2 linked regions of the Xanthobacter dioxanivorans genome follow. The protein of the gene in region 1 interacts with the protein of each later gene in a pairwise test. Links are inferred from orthologs where the notes say so. Each region holds a gene or a part of one and is shown on either strand. Other genes may lie near its edges. The genes, in order: EZH22_RS04880 and gltA.

Region 1 (9,287 bases):
TCGAAACGCAGCAAGGGTGCGCAGAAGAAGGAAATCACGGCGCCGCGCGGCGTCGCCTCCCTGACCGAGGCCAAGGCCTGGATGGCCAGCCGGGGAATTACCGAGATCGAGTGCACGGTGCCCGACCTCGCCGGCGTGGCGCGGGGCAAGATCATGCCGGCCTCGAAATTCTTTTCGTCCCCCGTGATGAACCTGCCGCTCTCGGTCTTCTTCCAGACCATTTCGGGCGAGTATCCCGACTATGAGGGGCTCGTCGATTCGGTGGTGGCGGACAGCGACCTGGTCCTGGAGCCGGACCTCTCCACCCTGTGCTCCGTGCCCTGGGCGCAGGACCCGACCGCCCAGGTGATCCACGACGCCTTCCATCGCGACGGCCGTCCGGTGGAGGTCTCGCCCCGCCAGGTGCTCAAGCACGTCATCTCGCTCTACGAGAAGAAGGGCTGGAAGGCGGTGGTGGCGCCGGAGATCGAATTCTACCTGGTCGAGACCAACACCGACCCCGACTATCCGCTGAAGCCGCCGGTGGGGCGTTCCGGCCGGCCGGAGATCGGGCGGCAATCCTATTCGATCCAGGCGGTGAACGAGTTCGACGCACTGTTCGAGGACATCTACGATTATTCCGAGGCCCAGGGGCTCGAGATCGACACGCTGATCCACGAGGACGGCGCCGCGCAGATGGAGATCAACCTGCGCCACGGCGACCCGCTGACCCTGGCCGACCAGGTGTTCCTGTTCAAGCGCACCATCCGCGAGGCCGCGCTCGGCCACAAGATCTACGCCACCTTCATGGCCAAGCCCATCGCCAACGAGCCGGGCAGCGCCATGCACATCCACCAGTCGGTGATCTCCGCCGAGACCGGGCGGAACATCTTCTCCGACGATGACGGCGATCCCACGCCGGAATTCTTCTCCTTCATCGCCGGCCACCAGAAATATATGCCGGCGGTGATGTGCATCATGGCGCCCTACGTGAACTCCTATCGCCGGCTCACCCGCGATTCGATGGCGCCGATCAATCTCCAGTGGGGCTACGACAACCGCACCGCCGGCCTGCGCGTGCCGCCCTCCACCCCGGAGGCGAGGCGCCTGGAAAACCGCGTGCCCTCGTCCGATGCCAACCCCTATCTCGTCATCGCCGCGTCCCTCGCCTGCGGCTATCTCGGCATCATGGAGAACCTGCGGGCCACCGATCCGCTGGAGGGGGACGCGAAGAACCTCGACTTCGACCTGCCGCGCGGGCTTCTGGAGGCGGTGGCGGCCTTCGAGGAGAGCGAGGCCCTGTCCGAGGTGCTCGGCCGCCGCTTCGTCGCCACCTACGCGGCGGTCAAGCAGGCCGAGTTCGAGACCTTCATGCGGGTCATCTCGCCCTGGGAACGGGAGTACCTGCTGCTCAACGTCTGATGGAGCGTTGCTTCGGGCCAGATCCCGCGGGCCGCACGCCCGCGCGCAATGATAAGGAAGGGGGAACGCAATGATCCGCGTGACCGCCCCGCTGAATCCCGCCGGCCATGCCCGCTCCTGGTACGCGGCGACTGCGGTTCCCTGTCCCGCCTTCGCTCCCCTTAGGGGCGGCGCGAAGGCGGACGTGTGCGTGCTGGGCGGTGGCTATACGGGGCTGTCGGCGGCGCTGCATCTGGCCGAGGCCGGCTTCCGGGTGGTGTTGCTGGAGGCGGTCCGGGTCGGTTCGGGCGCCTCGGGGCGCAATGGCGGCCAGCTTCATTCAGGCCAGAGGCGCGACCAGGACTTTCTCGAGAAGGCCGTGGGCCTCGATGACGCCCGCAAGCTCTGGGACCTCGCCGAGGAGGCGAAGGCGTTGGTGCACGACCGCATCGCCCGCCACGCCATCGCCTGCGACTACCGGCCCGGTCTCATCCACGCCGACCACAAGCCGCACTTCGTCGCCGAGAGCCACGCTTATGCCCGGCGCCTTGCCGAGGTGTACGGCTACGACCAGGTGACGCCCCTCTCCCGCGAGGAATTGCGGGCGCTGGTGGGCAGCCCCGCCTATCACGGAGGGACGCTGGACCGGGGCGCGGGCCATCTCCACCCGCTCAACTTCGCCCTCGGCCTTGCCACGGCGGCGAGCGCCGCGGGGGTGGAGATCCACGAGGGCACCCGGGTGGCGAAGGTCGCGGATGGCCCCTCCGGGGTGAGCGTGACCACCGACACCGGCGGCACCGTCCATGCCGACTTTCTGCTCGAATGCGGCAACGGCCTGATGGACGGGCTGGACCGGCGGGTGGGGGCCCACGTCATGCCCATCTGCAACTACATCGCCGCCACCGAGCCCCTCGGCGCGCGGGCGCAGGAGATCATCGCCAATGACGCGGCGGTGGCGGACAGCAAGTTCGTCATCAACTATTTCCGCCTGAGCGCCGACGGGCGGCTGCTGTTCGGCGGCGGGGAGAGCTACCGGCGCTCGCTCCAGCCCGATGTGCCGGCCTTCGTGCGGCCGTTCATGCTGAAGATCTTCCCCCAGCTCGCCGACGTGCGGATCGATTACGGCTGGGGCGGGGTGCTCGCCATCACCCTGCCGCGCCTGCCCTTCGTGCGGCGCCTGTCGGACCATGTCCTGGTCTCGGCTGGCTATAGCGGGCAGGGGGTCGCGCTGGCGCCGCTGTTCGGCAAGATTCTCGCCGAGGCCGTGCGCGGCCAGATGGAGCGCTTCGACGTGCTCCAGCGCTTGCCGGTGCCGCCGTTTCCGGGCGGCACCCTCATGCGGTACCCGCTGCTGGTGGCGGGCCTGAGCTATTACGCCCTGCGCGACCGGCTCTAGATTGGGGAAAGAGGACGCCGCGTCCCCTCTCAACGTCCTTAAGGGCGATTTGCCGAGCAAATGGGTTCAGTTGCTCGGATCGCGCCTAGAGGCCGCCGAGCCGCCTGGCTTCCGCGAGGGCCTTGAGGCAGCCGGCCTCGTCGCCCGCGGCCTGTAGGTTGATGGCCTGGTTGAGGGCGCCGTAGGCGCCGGTCTGAGGCTCGCTGAGTCCGGCGGAGGAGAGCGAGCCCGGGGTGGGCTGCTGGTCGGTCTGCGCGCCGATGCTCTGCTGCTCTGTCGGCGGCTTCTGCGGACGGGGCAGGCGCGATTTCAGCTCGGCCTGCACGCCGACGATCTGCTCGAGGCAGGTCTGGGCCGAGGCGGGAGTGCCCCAGGCGAGCACGGCAAGGAACGGCGCCGCGGCGCAGGCGGCGGCACGGAGGAAGAGACGGGGAGGCATCGGCGAACCTCTGACTTTGACCTCGATCGGGGAGCGCGCCGGCCGGCAGCCCGGCGCAGCACCGAAGCATAGAGCAGATCGGGCCCGGCCCGCCATGCGGCGGAGCCGGGTTCCCGCATTGCGACGCCTCAGCCGTGCGGCGGCACCGTCCGGCGCCGCCGCACCAGCATGTTGAGCGCCTCGATGGCGGTGGAAAAGCCCATGGCGGCATAGACGTAGCCCTTGGGCACGTGGGCGCCGAAGCCTTCGGCGATCAGCGTCATGCCGATCATGATGAGGAAGCCGAGGGCGAGCATCACCACGGTGGGATTGGCCTCGATGAACTTCGCCAGCGGATCGGCGGCCAGGAGCATGCAGGTGACCGCCGCGATGACGGCGATGATCATGATCGGGATGTGCTCCGTCATGCCCACGGCGGTGATGATGCTGTCGATGGAGAAGACGAGGTCCAGCATCAGGATCTGGGCGATGGCGGCGGCGAAGCCGATGGTCACGCGGCTTTCCTTGACGTCCTCGGCATGGGTGACCGGATCCACGTTGTGATGGATCTCGGTGGTGGCCTTCCACACCAGGAACAGGCCGCCGGCGATGAGGATGAGGTCGCGCCATGAGAAGCCCTGTCCGAGGACCGAGAAGATCGGGGTCGTCAGCTTCACGATGATGGCGATGGTGCCGAGCAGCGCCAGGCGCAGCACCAAAGCGAGGCCGATGCCGATGCGCCGGGCCTTCGAGCGGTACTGCGGCGGCAGCTTGTTGGTGAGGATGGAGATGAAGATGAGGTTGTCGATGCCGAGCACGACTTCCATGGCCACCAGCGTCACCAGGGCCACCCAGGCGGCGGGGTCGGCGGCGAGTTGAAGGAGGTAGTCCATCACGGGGCACCCAGGAGCGATGAGGTTGCGGGAGAGGCGGCGCGGACCGGCGGCGCGTACACGCGGATGGCCGCCGGCCGGATGCGGAAATGCGCGGGGGTGAAGGTGACGAGCTCGCCATCGGTGTTGACGGGTCGGGGGCGGCTGGTCCGCACCACCACCTCGGTGGTGCGGAAGGCGCGCACGTCATCCCATTCGCCCTGCGTGCCCCGCCGGAGCGCGGGAAGGAGGGTCAGGAGCCGCCACCAATGGTCGACTTCAAGGCTGTAGAAATCCAGCTTTCCGTCGTCGGGGGCGGCCGAGGCCGCGACCGTCATGCCGCCCCCGTAATAGCGTCCGTTGCCCACCGAGACCTGCAGCGTGCGCACGGTCTCGACCTGGCCGTCATGCTCGATGAAGGCGGTGAAGAGCCGCGACTGCAGGAGCAGGCGGGCGGCGACGACGCCGTATCCCAATATTCCGAATTGCCGCTTGGCCTGCTGGGTCAGCGCGCGGGCGAGGTCGGCCGAGAAGCCGACGCTGGCGACGTTGAGGAAGGGATGGCCGTTGACCTCGCCGAGGTCGACGGCGCGCGGCTGCCCCGACACGATGAGGCGCGCCGCGGCGAGGGGATCGGGCGGGATGGCGAGGGTGCGGGCGAAGTCGTTGGCGGTGCCCAGCGGCAGGACGCCCAGCGGGAGCTGGGTGTCGAACAGGCCGGATGCGGCCGAGTTGAGGGTGCCGTCGCCGCCGCCGAGGATGATCAGGTCCACCTCTCCGGCGCGGGCCCGGATGAGATCGGACAGGGGGCGGTCCTGCGGGAGGTCGGCATCGATGAGGTGAAGGTCGTCGGACAGCGCGGCCCGCGCGGCCGTCAGCGATGCCGAGCCATTGCGGGCGCGGGGATTGACGACGAGGAGCGCGCGGCGCCGCCCGGCGCGATCGCTCGCGGAAGACGCAGCCGTCATGACGGCGGAAGAAAAAGCATGGGCGGTTCGGGTCCCAAAGAGTGCTGAGCACGCTGTGATCCGACATCACGCAGGTCGTCTGCGCCAGAGGGGCCCGGATCGGTTTCCGTAAAGTAGGGTGGGGGTGGAGGCCGCCAAGTCGGATGTGGCGCAATGTCGCGGGGTCCGGCGGGATCGACGGAGGGGCCGGAGGCAGGCCGGTTGTCCCGTTCGCAGCGCCGTCGCATCCGAAGGCCGGCCGAAATGAAAAAGGGAGGAGAGCGGGGGCGTTGCTCTCCTCCCTCGGTCCGATCAGCGCGTGGGTTGCGGAACCACGCGATTGACCGAACGGTTCAGTTCGATGAATGGAAGTTAGCCCAGTTCCGCGGCCTTGGCAACGGAGAACTGAACGGTTCGGTCAATTTTTTCCTTTCAAGGACTGTGGCGTGGGTGCAACCTGTTGGCCGGACATGGTGCGGCGGGCATTCGGAGCTTGCGCCGGGCGGGCGCCATCGCCGAGAACAGGGCGGGGAGAGAAAGCGACGTGAGCTTATGAGCGAGAGCGGTGCCGACGGGGACCTCAAGGTGCGCGCAGGCAACACGCGGGAGAGCCTGTCCGCCGCCGGGCAGGACCCCGAAAAGCGCAATCAGATCCTGGTGGGTGCGCGGGATGTGTTTTTCGATCGCGGCTTCGACGCTGCCAGCATGGGCGATATCGCGCGCGCGGCCGGAGTCTCCAAGGGCACCCTCTACGTTTATTTCGAGAACAAGGAAGACCTCTTCGCCGCCCTGGTCGCGAGCGAATGCGAGGAGACCGCAGAGCGGATGTTCGTGGTGGATGCCGAGGAAGAGGACGTGGAAACCGCCCTCACCAAGCTCGGCTATTCCTTCATCCACGCCGTCCTGCGCCCGAGCAGCATCGCGCTGCTGCGCACCGTCATCGCCATCTCTGCCAAGTTTCCCGACATCGGACGGCAATTCTTCGAGGCCGGCCCCTGCGAGGGGGTGAGCCGCCTGTCCCGCTTCCTCGCCGCCAAGGTGGAACAGGGGGTTCTCGACATTGACGACGTGGATCAGGCGGCGAGCCAGTTCCTCACCTTGTGCAAGGACGGCGTGACCATTCCCGTCCTCGTCGGCGCGCCGGACGCCCCCGACCCGGAATCGGTGGCGAAATCCGTACGGGGTGCGGTCCGCGTGTTCATGCGCGCCTATGGCGCCGACCGCTGCCGCCCGGACGCCTGAAGGCATCACGGCGCGGCGAGCACCGCACCCGCCGCGCACCGTGCGGCTCAAGATGCGGCTTTCTTGGGCACGGTCAGCCGACCTTCGGCATCGAATGGGAAGAAGGGATTGTGCGCCACTTCCCACAGGTGCCCGTCAGGATCGGCGAAATAGCCGCTCGTCCCGCCCCAGAAGACCTTCTGCGCCGGCTTCACCTGCGTGCCTCCGGCCGCAGCCGCACGGGCGATGAGTGCGGCCACCTCCTCTTCGCTTGCCACGTTGCAGGCGAGCGTCTGCCCGGCGAAACGCTGCGCGGGCTCGTCGGGAAGGGTTGCGTCCTCCGCGAGGCGATGGCGTGGGAACAGGCTCAGCACCACGTGCCCGGCCATGAAGAAGGCGACGCCCTCCGCTCCGGCGTCGCGCTGTTCGAGACCCATGGCCGAATAGAATGCGCAGGCGCGGGCGAGGTCACCGACGCCGAGGGTGACCAAATGGAGGCGCAGGGCTGGCGAAGGCGAAGTGGTCGGCACGGGCATGGGGCTCTCAATCGAACAGGGAAAGCTGCTGGCCGGGAGCGGCCGGACGGCGGAAATGGGTGGTGGTGAGCTTCATGCCCCGTCCCGCCAGGCCGAGGCGCCGGGCGGCGATCTCGAAGCGGCGGCCGATGGTCCACGCATAGGGGCCTTCGCCGCGCTGCCGCTTGCCGAAGGTGGCATCATAGTCCCGCCCGCCGTGCATCTGCCGGATGAGGCCCAGCACGTGCCGGGCCTTGTCGGGAAAATGCGCCACCAGCCATTCACGGAACAGGTCGGCGATCTCCAGCGGCAGGCGCAGCATGACGTAGCCGGCCTCGCAGGCGCCCGCGGCCTTGGCCGCGTCGAGGATGCGCTCCACCTCCATGTCGTTCAGCGCCGGGATGAGCGGGGCGGTGAGCACGGCCGTGGGGATGCCCGCGTCGGCGAGGCGGCGGATGGTGCCGAGCCGAACGTGCGGGCTCGCCGCCCTCGGCTCCATGGTCCGGGCGAGATGCGGGTCGAGGGTGGTGACGGAGATGGCCACCTTCACCAGGCCGCGCTCGGCCATGGGGGCGAGGATGTCGATGTCACGGGCCACCAGCGCCGACTTGGTCACGATGCCCACCGGATGGCCGAAATCCGCCAGCACCTCGAGAATGCGCCGCGTCACTTCGTAGCGCCGTTCGATGGGCTGGTAGGGGTCGGTGTTGGTGCCCATGGCGATGACGCGGGGCTGGTAGGAGGGGTGGGAGAGCTCCCGCGCCAGCAGTTCCGGTGCGTCCGGCTTTACGAACAGCTTGCTCTCGAAATCGAGGCCGGCGGAGAGGCCGTGATAGGCATGGGTCGGCCGCGCGAAACAATAGACGCATCCGTGCTCGCATCCGCGATAGGCGTTGATGGAGCGGTCGAAGGCGATGTCGGGTGACTGGTTGCGGGTGATGATCGTGCGCGCGCGTTCCTCCGTTACCTGCGTGCGGAAGGGGGGCAGCTCTTCGAGGCTCTGCCAGCCGTCGTCGAACAGCACCCGGGCCGCCGGCTCGAACCGCCCGGCGGCGTTGGACACCGCGCCGCGCCCACGCCGGCGCTCCGCCTCGACGCCCGCACCGCCCTCCCCGTGGAGCGCGGCGGGGACGGCAGGGGGCGGGAGCGCCCGCTCTTCCGCGAGGCGGCCGACAATGCGCGCCGACCGCGGCTCGGTCACCGCGAGCGGCGCCGCCTTCACCTTCCGCGCCGGGGGGGCTGGCTTGTCCCTCGGCGCGCCGTCGTCCGCAGGCGGGGACCGGCGTGCTGTGCGAGAGCGGGAATCACGATCGGGCATCATAAAAAAAGGCTAGCACCGCGCCGCGAACAAAACAAGAACATACGATGCCAGGCCAACGTGTTCTTCATATCGGACAATCGCTTCAGCCGAGCCCGCGGCACTCCCCCGGATTTTGGTGGCATATTGTACACCACAATGCGGTTGCCAGAAATTCGCAACTCCGCTAAAGGCCAATACAAACGCTGGAGCAGGGGGAAAAGATGGCTGACCACGCCACGGCCGAGTATGCCACCGCGGATGGCAACGACTACGCCGAACACGAGAGCACCTACGTCCTTTTCACCGCCCTGACCAAATGGGGCGCGATCGGCGTCGCTATCATCCTCGCCCTCATGTGGATCTTCCTCCTCTGACCCGCTGATGGGCGGGAGCACCGGAGACATTTCAGATGAAAATCGCTGTCCCCGCCGAGATTGATCTCGGCGAGCCGCGGGTCGCTGCGACCCCGGATACGGTGAAGCGTCTCGTCGCGCTTGGCGCCGACGTGGCGGTGGAGACCGGCGCGGGCGTGAAGTCCGGCATTCTCGATGCCGACTATGTGGCGGCAGGCGCCACCATCGCGCCGTCGGCGTCGGATGCGCTGTACGGCGCGGACGTGGTACTGAAGGTGCGCCGCCCGACGGAAGCCGAACTTTCGTCGTACAAGCCCGGCGCGCTGCTTCTGGCCATCCTCGACCCGTACGGCAATGACGAGGCGCTGGCGACGCTGGCCCGCTACAACGTCAACGCCTTCGCCATGGAGCTGATGCCCCGCATCACCCGGGCCCAGGTGATGGACGTGCTGTCCTCCCAGGCGAACCTTGCCGGCTACCGCGCGGTGATCGACGCCGCCGCGGAGTTCAACCGAGCCCTGCCGCAGATGATGACCGCCGCCGGCACCGTACCCGCGGCGCGCGTCTTCGTCATGGGGGCGGGCGTGGCCGGGCTCCAGGCCATCGCCACCGCCCGCCGCCTCGGTGCCATCGTGACCGCCACCGACGTGCGCCCCGCCGCCAAGGAGCAGGTCGCCTCCCTCGGCGCCAAGTTCGTCGCGGTGGAGGACGACGAGTTCAAGCAGGCGGAGACCGCCGCCGGCTATGCCAAGCCCATGTCCGCCGAGTACCAGGCCAAGCAGGCCGCCCTCGTCGCCGACCACGTGAAGAAGCAGGACATCGTCATCACCACCGCCTTGATCCCCGGCCGGCCCGCGCCGCGCCTGATCTCGGCGGAGATGGTGG
Region 2 (6,027 bases), 3.0 Mb from region 1 along the record:
GACCCCCGCCCCTACGCCCTCATCCTCGCCGGCGGCCTTGGCCGGCGGATGGAGGCCGAAGCCCTCGGCGCGCCCGCCAAGCCCCTCGTTCCCCTCGCCGGCCGGCCGCTCATCACCCATGTCATCGAGCGGATGCGGCCCCAGGTGCGCGAGCTGTGGATCAACGCCAACACGGCGGGCGACGCCTTCGCGGCGTTCGGCTGCCCGGTGCTTCCCGACAGCATCGCCGGCTTTCCGGGGCCCCTCGCGGGGGTGCTGGCCGGCCTCGACCACCTTGCCGATGTCGCCCCTGATGCCGACCTGCTGACCGTGCCGGCGGACACGCCCTTCCTTCCGCCGGACCTGGCGCAGCGGCTGGTCGGGCGCCGCCGGCAATGCGGAAGCGTGGTCTGCGCCGGCTCGGGCGGGCAGCGTCATCCGGTGATCGCAGTGTGGCCCGCCACCGCGCGCACCGCGCTGCGGCAAAGCCTGACGATGGGACGTCTGAAAGTCGGGCTTCTGCTGGAGCACCTTAACGCCGTAACAGAGAACTGGGACACCACGCCCGACGACCCATTCTTCAATGTGAACACGCCGGAAGAGCTTGCCATTGCTCAGATTCGCGCCTCTGCCCGGCAATGAAGCATGGTCACGCTTGCGGCAGGATTGGGGAGGGTTTAGGACTGCGAGATGGCAGCTTCGCATTCGCGAAGATGCCGGAGCGGAGACGGACTTGCCGCTCGGAGAACCGGACGGCCACCTCCGGCCTCCGCGGAGTTCCGGTTTCTGTCCGCCCAAAGGATGAGGGATCCATGGACGCCACCACCAACACCGGCGCAAAAGCGGCCAAGCTGAGCCTGGGGGAGAAAAGCTGGGAACTTCCGATCCACGAAGGCACCATCGGGCCGGACGTGGTGGATATATCCAAGCTCTATGGCCACACCGGGATGTTCACCTACGACCCCGGCTTCACCTCCACGGCCTCCTGCGAGAGCAAGATTACCTACATCGACGGCGACGAGGGCGTGCTGCTCTATCGCGGCTACCCCATCGAACAGGTCGCCGAGAACGGTGACTTCCTCGAGACTTGCTATCTCCTGCTCTACGGCGAGCTTCCCACCGCCGCCCAGAAGGCCGAATTCGACAGCTCAGTGACCCTCCACACGATGGTTCACGAGCAGATGACACGCTTTTTCCAGGGCTTTCGCCGCGACGCGCACCCCATGGCCATCATGGTGGCATCCGTCGGCGCGCTGTCCGCCTTTTATCACGATTCCACCGATATTTCCGATCCCACCCAGCGCCTGATCGCATCCATCCGCATGATCGCGAAGATGCCGACGCTGGCAGCCATGGCCTACAAGTATTCCATCGGCCAGCCGTTCGTTTATCCCAAGAACGAACTCGACTACACGGCGAACTTCCTGCACATGTGCTTTGCGGTGCCGTGCGAGGAATACAAGGTCAACCCCATTCTCGCGAAGGCCATGGATAAGATCTTTATCCTCCATGCCGATCACGAGCAGAACGCGTCCACCTCCACCGTGCGCCTTGCCGGCTCCTCCGGCGCCAATCCCTTCGCCTGCATCGCCGCCGGCATTGCCTGCCTGTGGGGCCCCGCCCACGGCGGCGCCAACGAGGCGGCGCTGAAGATGCTCGCCGAGATCGGCTCGGTCGATCGCATCCCGGAATACATCCGGCGCTCCAAGGACAAGAACGATCCGTTCCGCCTCATGGGCTTTGGACACCGGGTCTACAAGAACTACGACCCGCGCGCCAAGATCATGCAGCAGACCTGCCACGAGGTGCTGACCGAGCTCGGCATCAAGGACGACCCGCTGCTGGACGTGGCCGTGGAGCTGGAGCGCATCGCGCTCTCCGACGACTATTTCATCGAGAAGAAGCTCTACCCGAACATCGACTTCTACTCGGGCATCACGCTCAAGGCGATGGGCTTCCCCACCACCATGTTCACCGTGCTGTTCGCCCTCGCCCGCACCGTGGGCTGGATCGGCCAGTGGAAGGAAATGATCGAGGATCCGAGCCAGCGCATCGGACGTCCCCGTCAGCTCTATACCGGTGCCGCCCAGCGCGACTACATCGCCATGTCCAAGCGGAAGTGATCGCTTCGGACCGGAGCGTTCACATCGGAGAAAAAAGCGCGGCCTCCGGGCCGCGCTTTGCGTTTTGACGTGGCCTGATCGAGGCCGGCCCTCAGGCCGCCGGCAGAATGCCCGGGCGCCCGGTGCGGGCGAGGTGCAGCACCACCTCGGCGGCGCGCGCGCTGGGGCTCGGCCCCCGGATGCCGAAGATGGCGTCGAAGCGGGCGAACGCCGCCTCCTGCCGCGCCCGCTCCGGCGTGTCGGCGAGCAGCCCCGTGAGCGCGCCGACCAGCGCCGGGACGGTGCAGTATTCCTGCAGGAATTCCGGCACCACATTCTCCCCCGCCACCAGATTCGCCAGGATCACCGTCGTGCCCTGCAGCACGCGGCGGCCGATCTGCGCCTCCAGCCAGCCGATGCGGTAGGCGGCCACGTGCGGGATGCCCGCCAGCGCCAGCTCCAGCGTGACGGTGCCCGAGGCCGCCAGCGCCGCCCGCGCGCCGCGGAAGGCCGCGAGCTTCTCGGCTTCCGAGGTGACGATGCGGGGCTTCAGCGGCCAGTCGGCGACCGTCTCCCGCACCAGCGCCTCGAGGCGCGGCAGGGTCGGCAGGACGAGTTCCATGGGCTGCGAGCGCCCCACCTCGGCGAGCGCGGCGCCGAAATCCCGGCCCAGCCGCACGATCTCGCGCCGGCGGCTGCCCGGCAGCACCAGCACGAGCGGCGGCTCCGCCCGCCGGCGCGCTGCTTCCGCCTGCGACGGGCGCAACGCGTCCAGCCGCTCCAAGAGGGGATGACCCACATAGAAGGTGGGCGGCCCCCCAGCCGGCGGTGCACCTCGGGCTCGAACGGCAGCAAGGCGAGGAGCGCATCCACATAGGGCCGCATGGCGGGCGCCCGCCCCGGCCGCCAGATCCAGACGGTGGGCGAGACGTACTTCACGATCGGAATGTCCGGGTTCGCCGCCCGCACCCGCGCCGCGACGCGGTGGGTGAAATCCGGCGCATCCACCAGGACCAGCACATCGGGAGGATCCGCGAGGACCGCCGCCACCGTCTGCTTCAGCCGGCGCAGGAGAATGGGCAGCCGGCCGAGCACGGCGGCGATGCCGATGGCGGTCAGGTCGTCCATGGGAAAGAGGCTTTCGAGCCCCGCCGCCGTCATGCGCCGGCCCCCGACGCCACGGAACGCCATATCGGGCACCTGCGCCGCCAGCGTTTCCATCAGGGCGCCGCCGAGTTGGTCGCCGGACTCCTCCCCCGCCACCATGAACACGCGCAGCGGCTTGCCCGGCGCCCCGCGCACCTGCGCCCCCGAACTCATGCCGCGTCGCCCCGGCCCATGCCGAACACGAACAGGCCAGCCGAGTCGGCGGCAGAACCCAGCGCCTGGGCATCCGGCACGATGGCGCCGCCGGCCTCGAAGGCGATGCCCGCGAGCCCTGCTTCCGCCGCCCGCTCCACCGTGGCCGGACCGAGGGAGGGCAGGTCGACGCGCCGGTCCTGGCCCGGCTTCGGCGCCTTCACCAGCACGCCGCGCCGCGCGGGGATGCGCAGGCGGCCGGTGCGGCGCATCTCGCCGTAGCGCGCGAGCATCTGGTCGGTGCCTTCCGCCGCTTCCACCGCCACGACGAAGCCGTCGACCACGATCACCCCCTGCCCCACGTCGAACGGCCCGAGGGTGCGGATCAGGTCGAGCCCGCGCGCCATGTCCGCCCGGTCCTGCGCCGTGGGCGCGAGGGCGCCCAGCACGCCCTCCGGCAGGAGCAGGCGCGGCACCGCCTCATGCGCGCCGATGAGGTGGAAGCCCTGCTCGGCCACCAGGCCCAGCACGCCGGACAGGAGATGATTGTCGCCCCCCCGGAACAGCCGGATGATGCGCGGCAGCACGCGGAGCATGGTCCAGTCGAGGCCGAGGTCTGACACCCGTGGGCGCGTGAGCGCGCCCACCATGACCAGGTCCTTCACCCCACGCGCCTTCGCCAGCGCGGTGACCGAGCCCAGCGAGCCGAGGCGGAACCAGTGGTGGGGATAGCGCTCCAGCGCCGGGTCGGCGAAGCCGCGAATGAGGAAGAGCAGCACCTCCCGCCCTTCGGCCACGACCGCGTCGGCAACGGCAGCGGGAAATGCGCCACCCCCGGCGACGATGCCGAGGGGACCCGTCCCGGACGGGCGCTTGCCGATCGGTCCTTCACCGGGCGCGGACGGCCCCTTCGGCTCACCTCCGGCCGGTCCCGGGCATGATGGCTCATCGGACGGGCCGGGCGCCGGATCCGTCTCCCGCCCGTTCTGCCCCGGCAGGCTCACGCCTCACTCCTCCTTGATGACGCCCCGCGAGGGCTGGCAGAGGGGGCGCTTGCGATCGGCGTCGATGAAGCCCAGCACGGTGGCGGCGAAGGGCGACTGCGCCTCCTTCTCCCGAACCCGCGCGAGGCGCTCGTCGAACGTTCCCTCGCCGAAGAACAGGTCGCGATAGACCGCCCGGGCCTCGTGCATCTCGGCCTTGCTGTAGCCGCGGCGCTTCATGCCCACCACGTTGAGGCCCACGAGCTTGCCGGCCTGGCCGAGCACGTTGCCGAACGGGATCACGTCCTCGCGCACGCCGGTGAGGCCGGAAATCATGCACTGGGCGCCGATGCGCGTGAACTGGTGGACGGCGCACTGGCCGCCGAGGAAGGTGAAGTCCCCCACGCTCACATGGCCGCCGAGCACCGCGTTATTGGCGAAAATCACCTGGTTGCCGACCGCACAGTCGTGGCCCACATGGGAGCCGGTCATCATCATGACCTGGTCGCCGATGCGGGTCACGCCAACCCCGCCGGCGGTACCGGTGCTCGCGGTGACGTGCTCGCGCAGCACGCATTCCGCGCCGATGTGCAACTCTGTGCGCTCGCCCTTGTAATGCACCGACTGCGGTGCCGTGCCGAGCGAGGCGAAGGGATAGACCACGGTGCGCGCGCCGATGGTGGTGACGCCCTGGACATTCACGTGTGAGAGGAGCTTCACGCCCGCCTTCAGCACCACGTCCGGACCGAGAATGCAGTAGGGGCCGATCTCCACGTCATCCGCGAGGCCCGCCGGGTTTTCCACCCGGGCGGTGGGATCGATCTTCGGCACTAGCTGTTCTCCACGATCATGGCGCCCACCTTGGCTTCGGCCACCAGCTCGCCACGCACTTTCGCTTCGCCCCGATACCACCACATGTTGCGGCGGCGGGAAATGCGGGTCATGTGGTATTCGAGCACGTCTCCGGGCACCACCGGACGGCGGAACTTGGCCTCGTCGATGGTCATGAAATAGACGAGGGAGGGCTTCTCGTTGTCCTTGCCCAGGACGCAGACGACGCCGGCGGTCTGCGCCATGCCCTCGATGATGAGCACGCCGGGCATCACCGGATTACCGGGAAAGTGGCCCTGGAAATGCGGCTCGTTGGCCGTGACGTTCTTGATGCCGATGCAGGAGAGGTCGGCGTCGATCTGCTCCACCCGGTCCACCATGAGGAAGGGATAGCGGTGGGGAAGGCACGCCAGCACCCGCTGGATGTCCGCGCTCTGGAGCACCTTGGTTGCGGCGTCCGCCCCCATAGACGTCGTCTCGGTCATTCGTCCGCTCCCTCCCCCTCCATGTCCTTCTCCCCCCGGCGCGCGCTCGCGGCGGCAAGGCGCTTGAGGGTCGTCACCTCGCGGAACCATTCGCGCACGGGCTTGGCCGGCGAGCCGCCCCAGCGCACGCCGGGGGGACGTCACCCTTCACGTTGCTGGACGCCGCGATCTGCGCGCCGGTGCCGATGGTGACATGGCCGACCACGCCCACCTGCCCGCCGAGCATCACGAAGTCGCCAAGCGTGGTGGAACCGGAAATTCCGGTCTGGGACACCACGATGCAGTGGCGCCCGATGACCACGTTGTGGGCGATCTGCACCAGGTTGTCGATCTTGCTGCCCTCGCCGA

The links.
Region 2: the proteins of EZH22_RS04880 (region 1) and gltA interact in binary tests that used the Escherichia coli proteins (3 or more experiments, as listed by UniProt). The link is inferred for Xanthobacter dioxanivorans from one-to-one orthologs.

What each region holds. Positions count from the first base shown.
Region 1 is NZ_CP063362.1:1,011,587-1,020,873, reverse strand. What follows is about bases 3,061-5,999. They hold EZH22_RS04880 (lipid kinase), read right to left. Parts: upstream 5,035-5,999; coding sequence 4,087-5,034; downstream 3,061-4,086. Other genes in these bases: EZH22_RS04875 (TetR/AcrR family transcriptional regulator), read left to right, coding at 5,566-5,999; EZH22_RS04885 (TerC family protein), read right to left, coding at 3,344-4,087; EZH22_RS04890 (hypothetical protein), read right to left, coding at 3,061-3,215. Outside these bases: EZH22_RS04900 (glutamine synthetase family protein), read left to right, coding at 1-1,401; EZH22_RS04895 (NAD(P)/FAD-dependent oxidoreductase), read left to right, coding at 1,472-2,776; more of EZH22_RS04890, read right to left, coding at 2,862-3,060; more of EZH22_RS04875, read left to right, coding at 6,000-6,255; EZH22_RS04870 (VOC family protein), read right to left, coding at 6,303-6,770; EZH22_RS04865 (PA0069 family radical SAM protein), read right to left, coding at 6,778-7,971; EZH22_RS04860 (aa3-type cytochrome c oxidase subunit IV), read left to right, coding at 8,271-8,423; EZH22_RS04855 (Re/Si-specific NAD(P)(+) transhydrogenase subunit alpha), read left to right, coding at 8,459-9,287. UniProt on the Escherichia coli protein: In vitro phosphorylates phosphatidylglycerol but not diacylglycerol; the in vivo substrate is unknown.
Region 2 is NZ_CP063362.1:3,997,514-4,003,540, reverse strand. The notes cover bases 1-2,946. They hold gltA (citrate synthase), read left to right. Parts: upstream 1-791; coding sequence 792-2,102; downstream 2,103-2,946. Other genes in these bases: mobA (molybdenum cofactor guanylyltransferase MobA), read left to right, coding at 1-621. Also shown: UDP-2,3-diacylglucosamine diphosphatase LpxI domain-containing protein, read right to left, coding at 3,398-4,384; lpxA (acyl-ACP--UDP-N-acetylglucosamine O-acyltransferase), read right to left, coding at 4,388-5,194; 3-hydroxyacyl-ACP dehydratase FabZ, read right to left, coding at 5,194-5,679.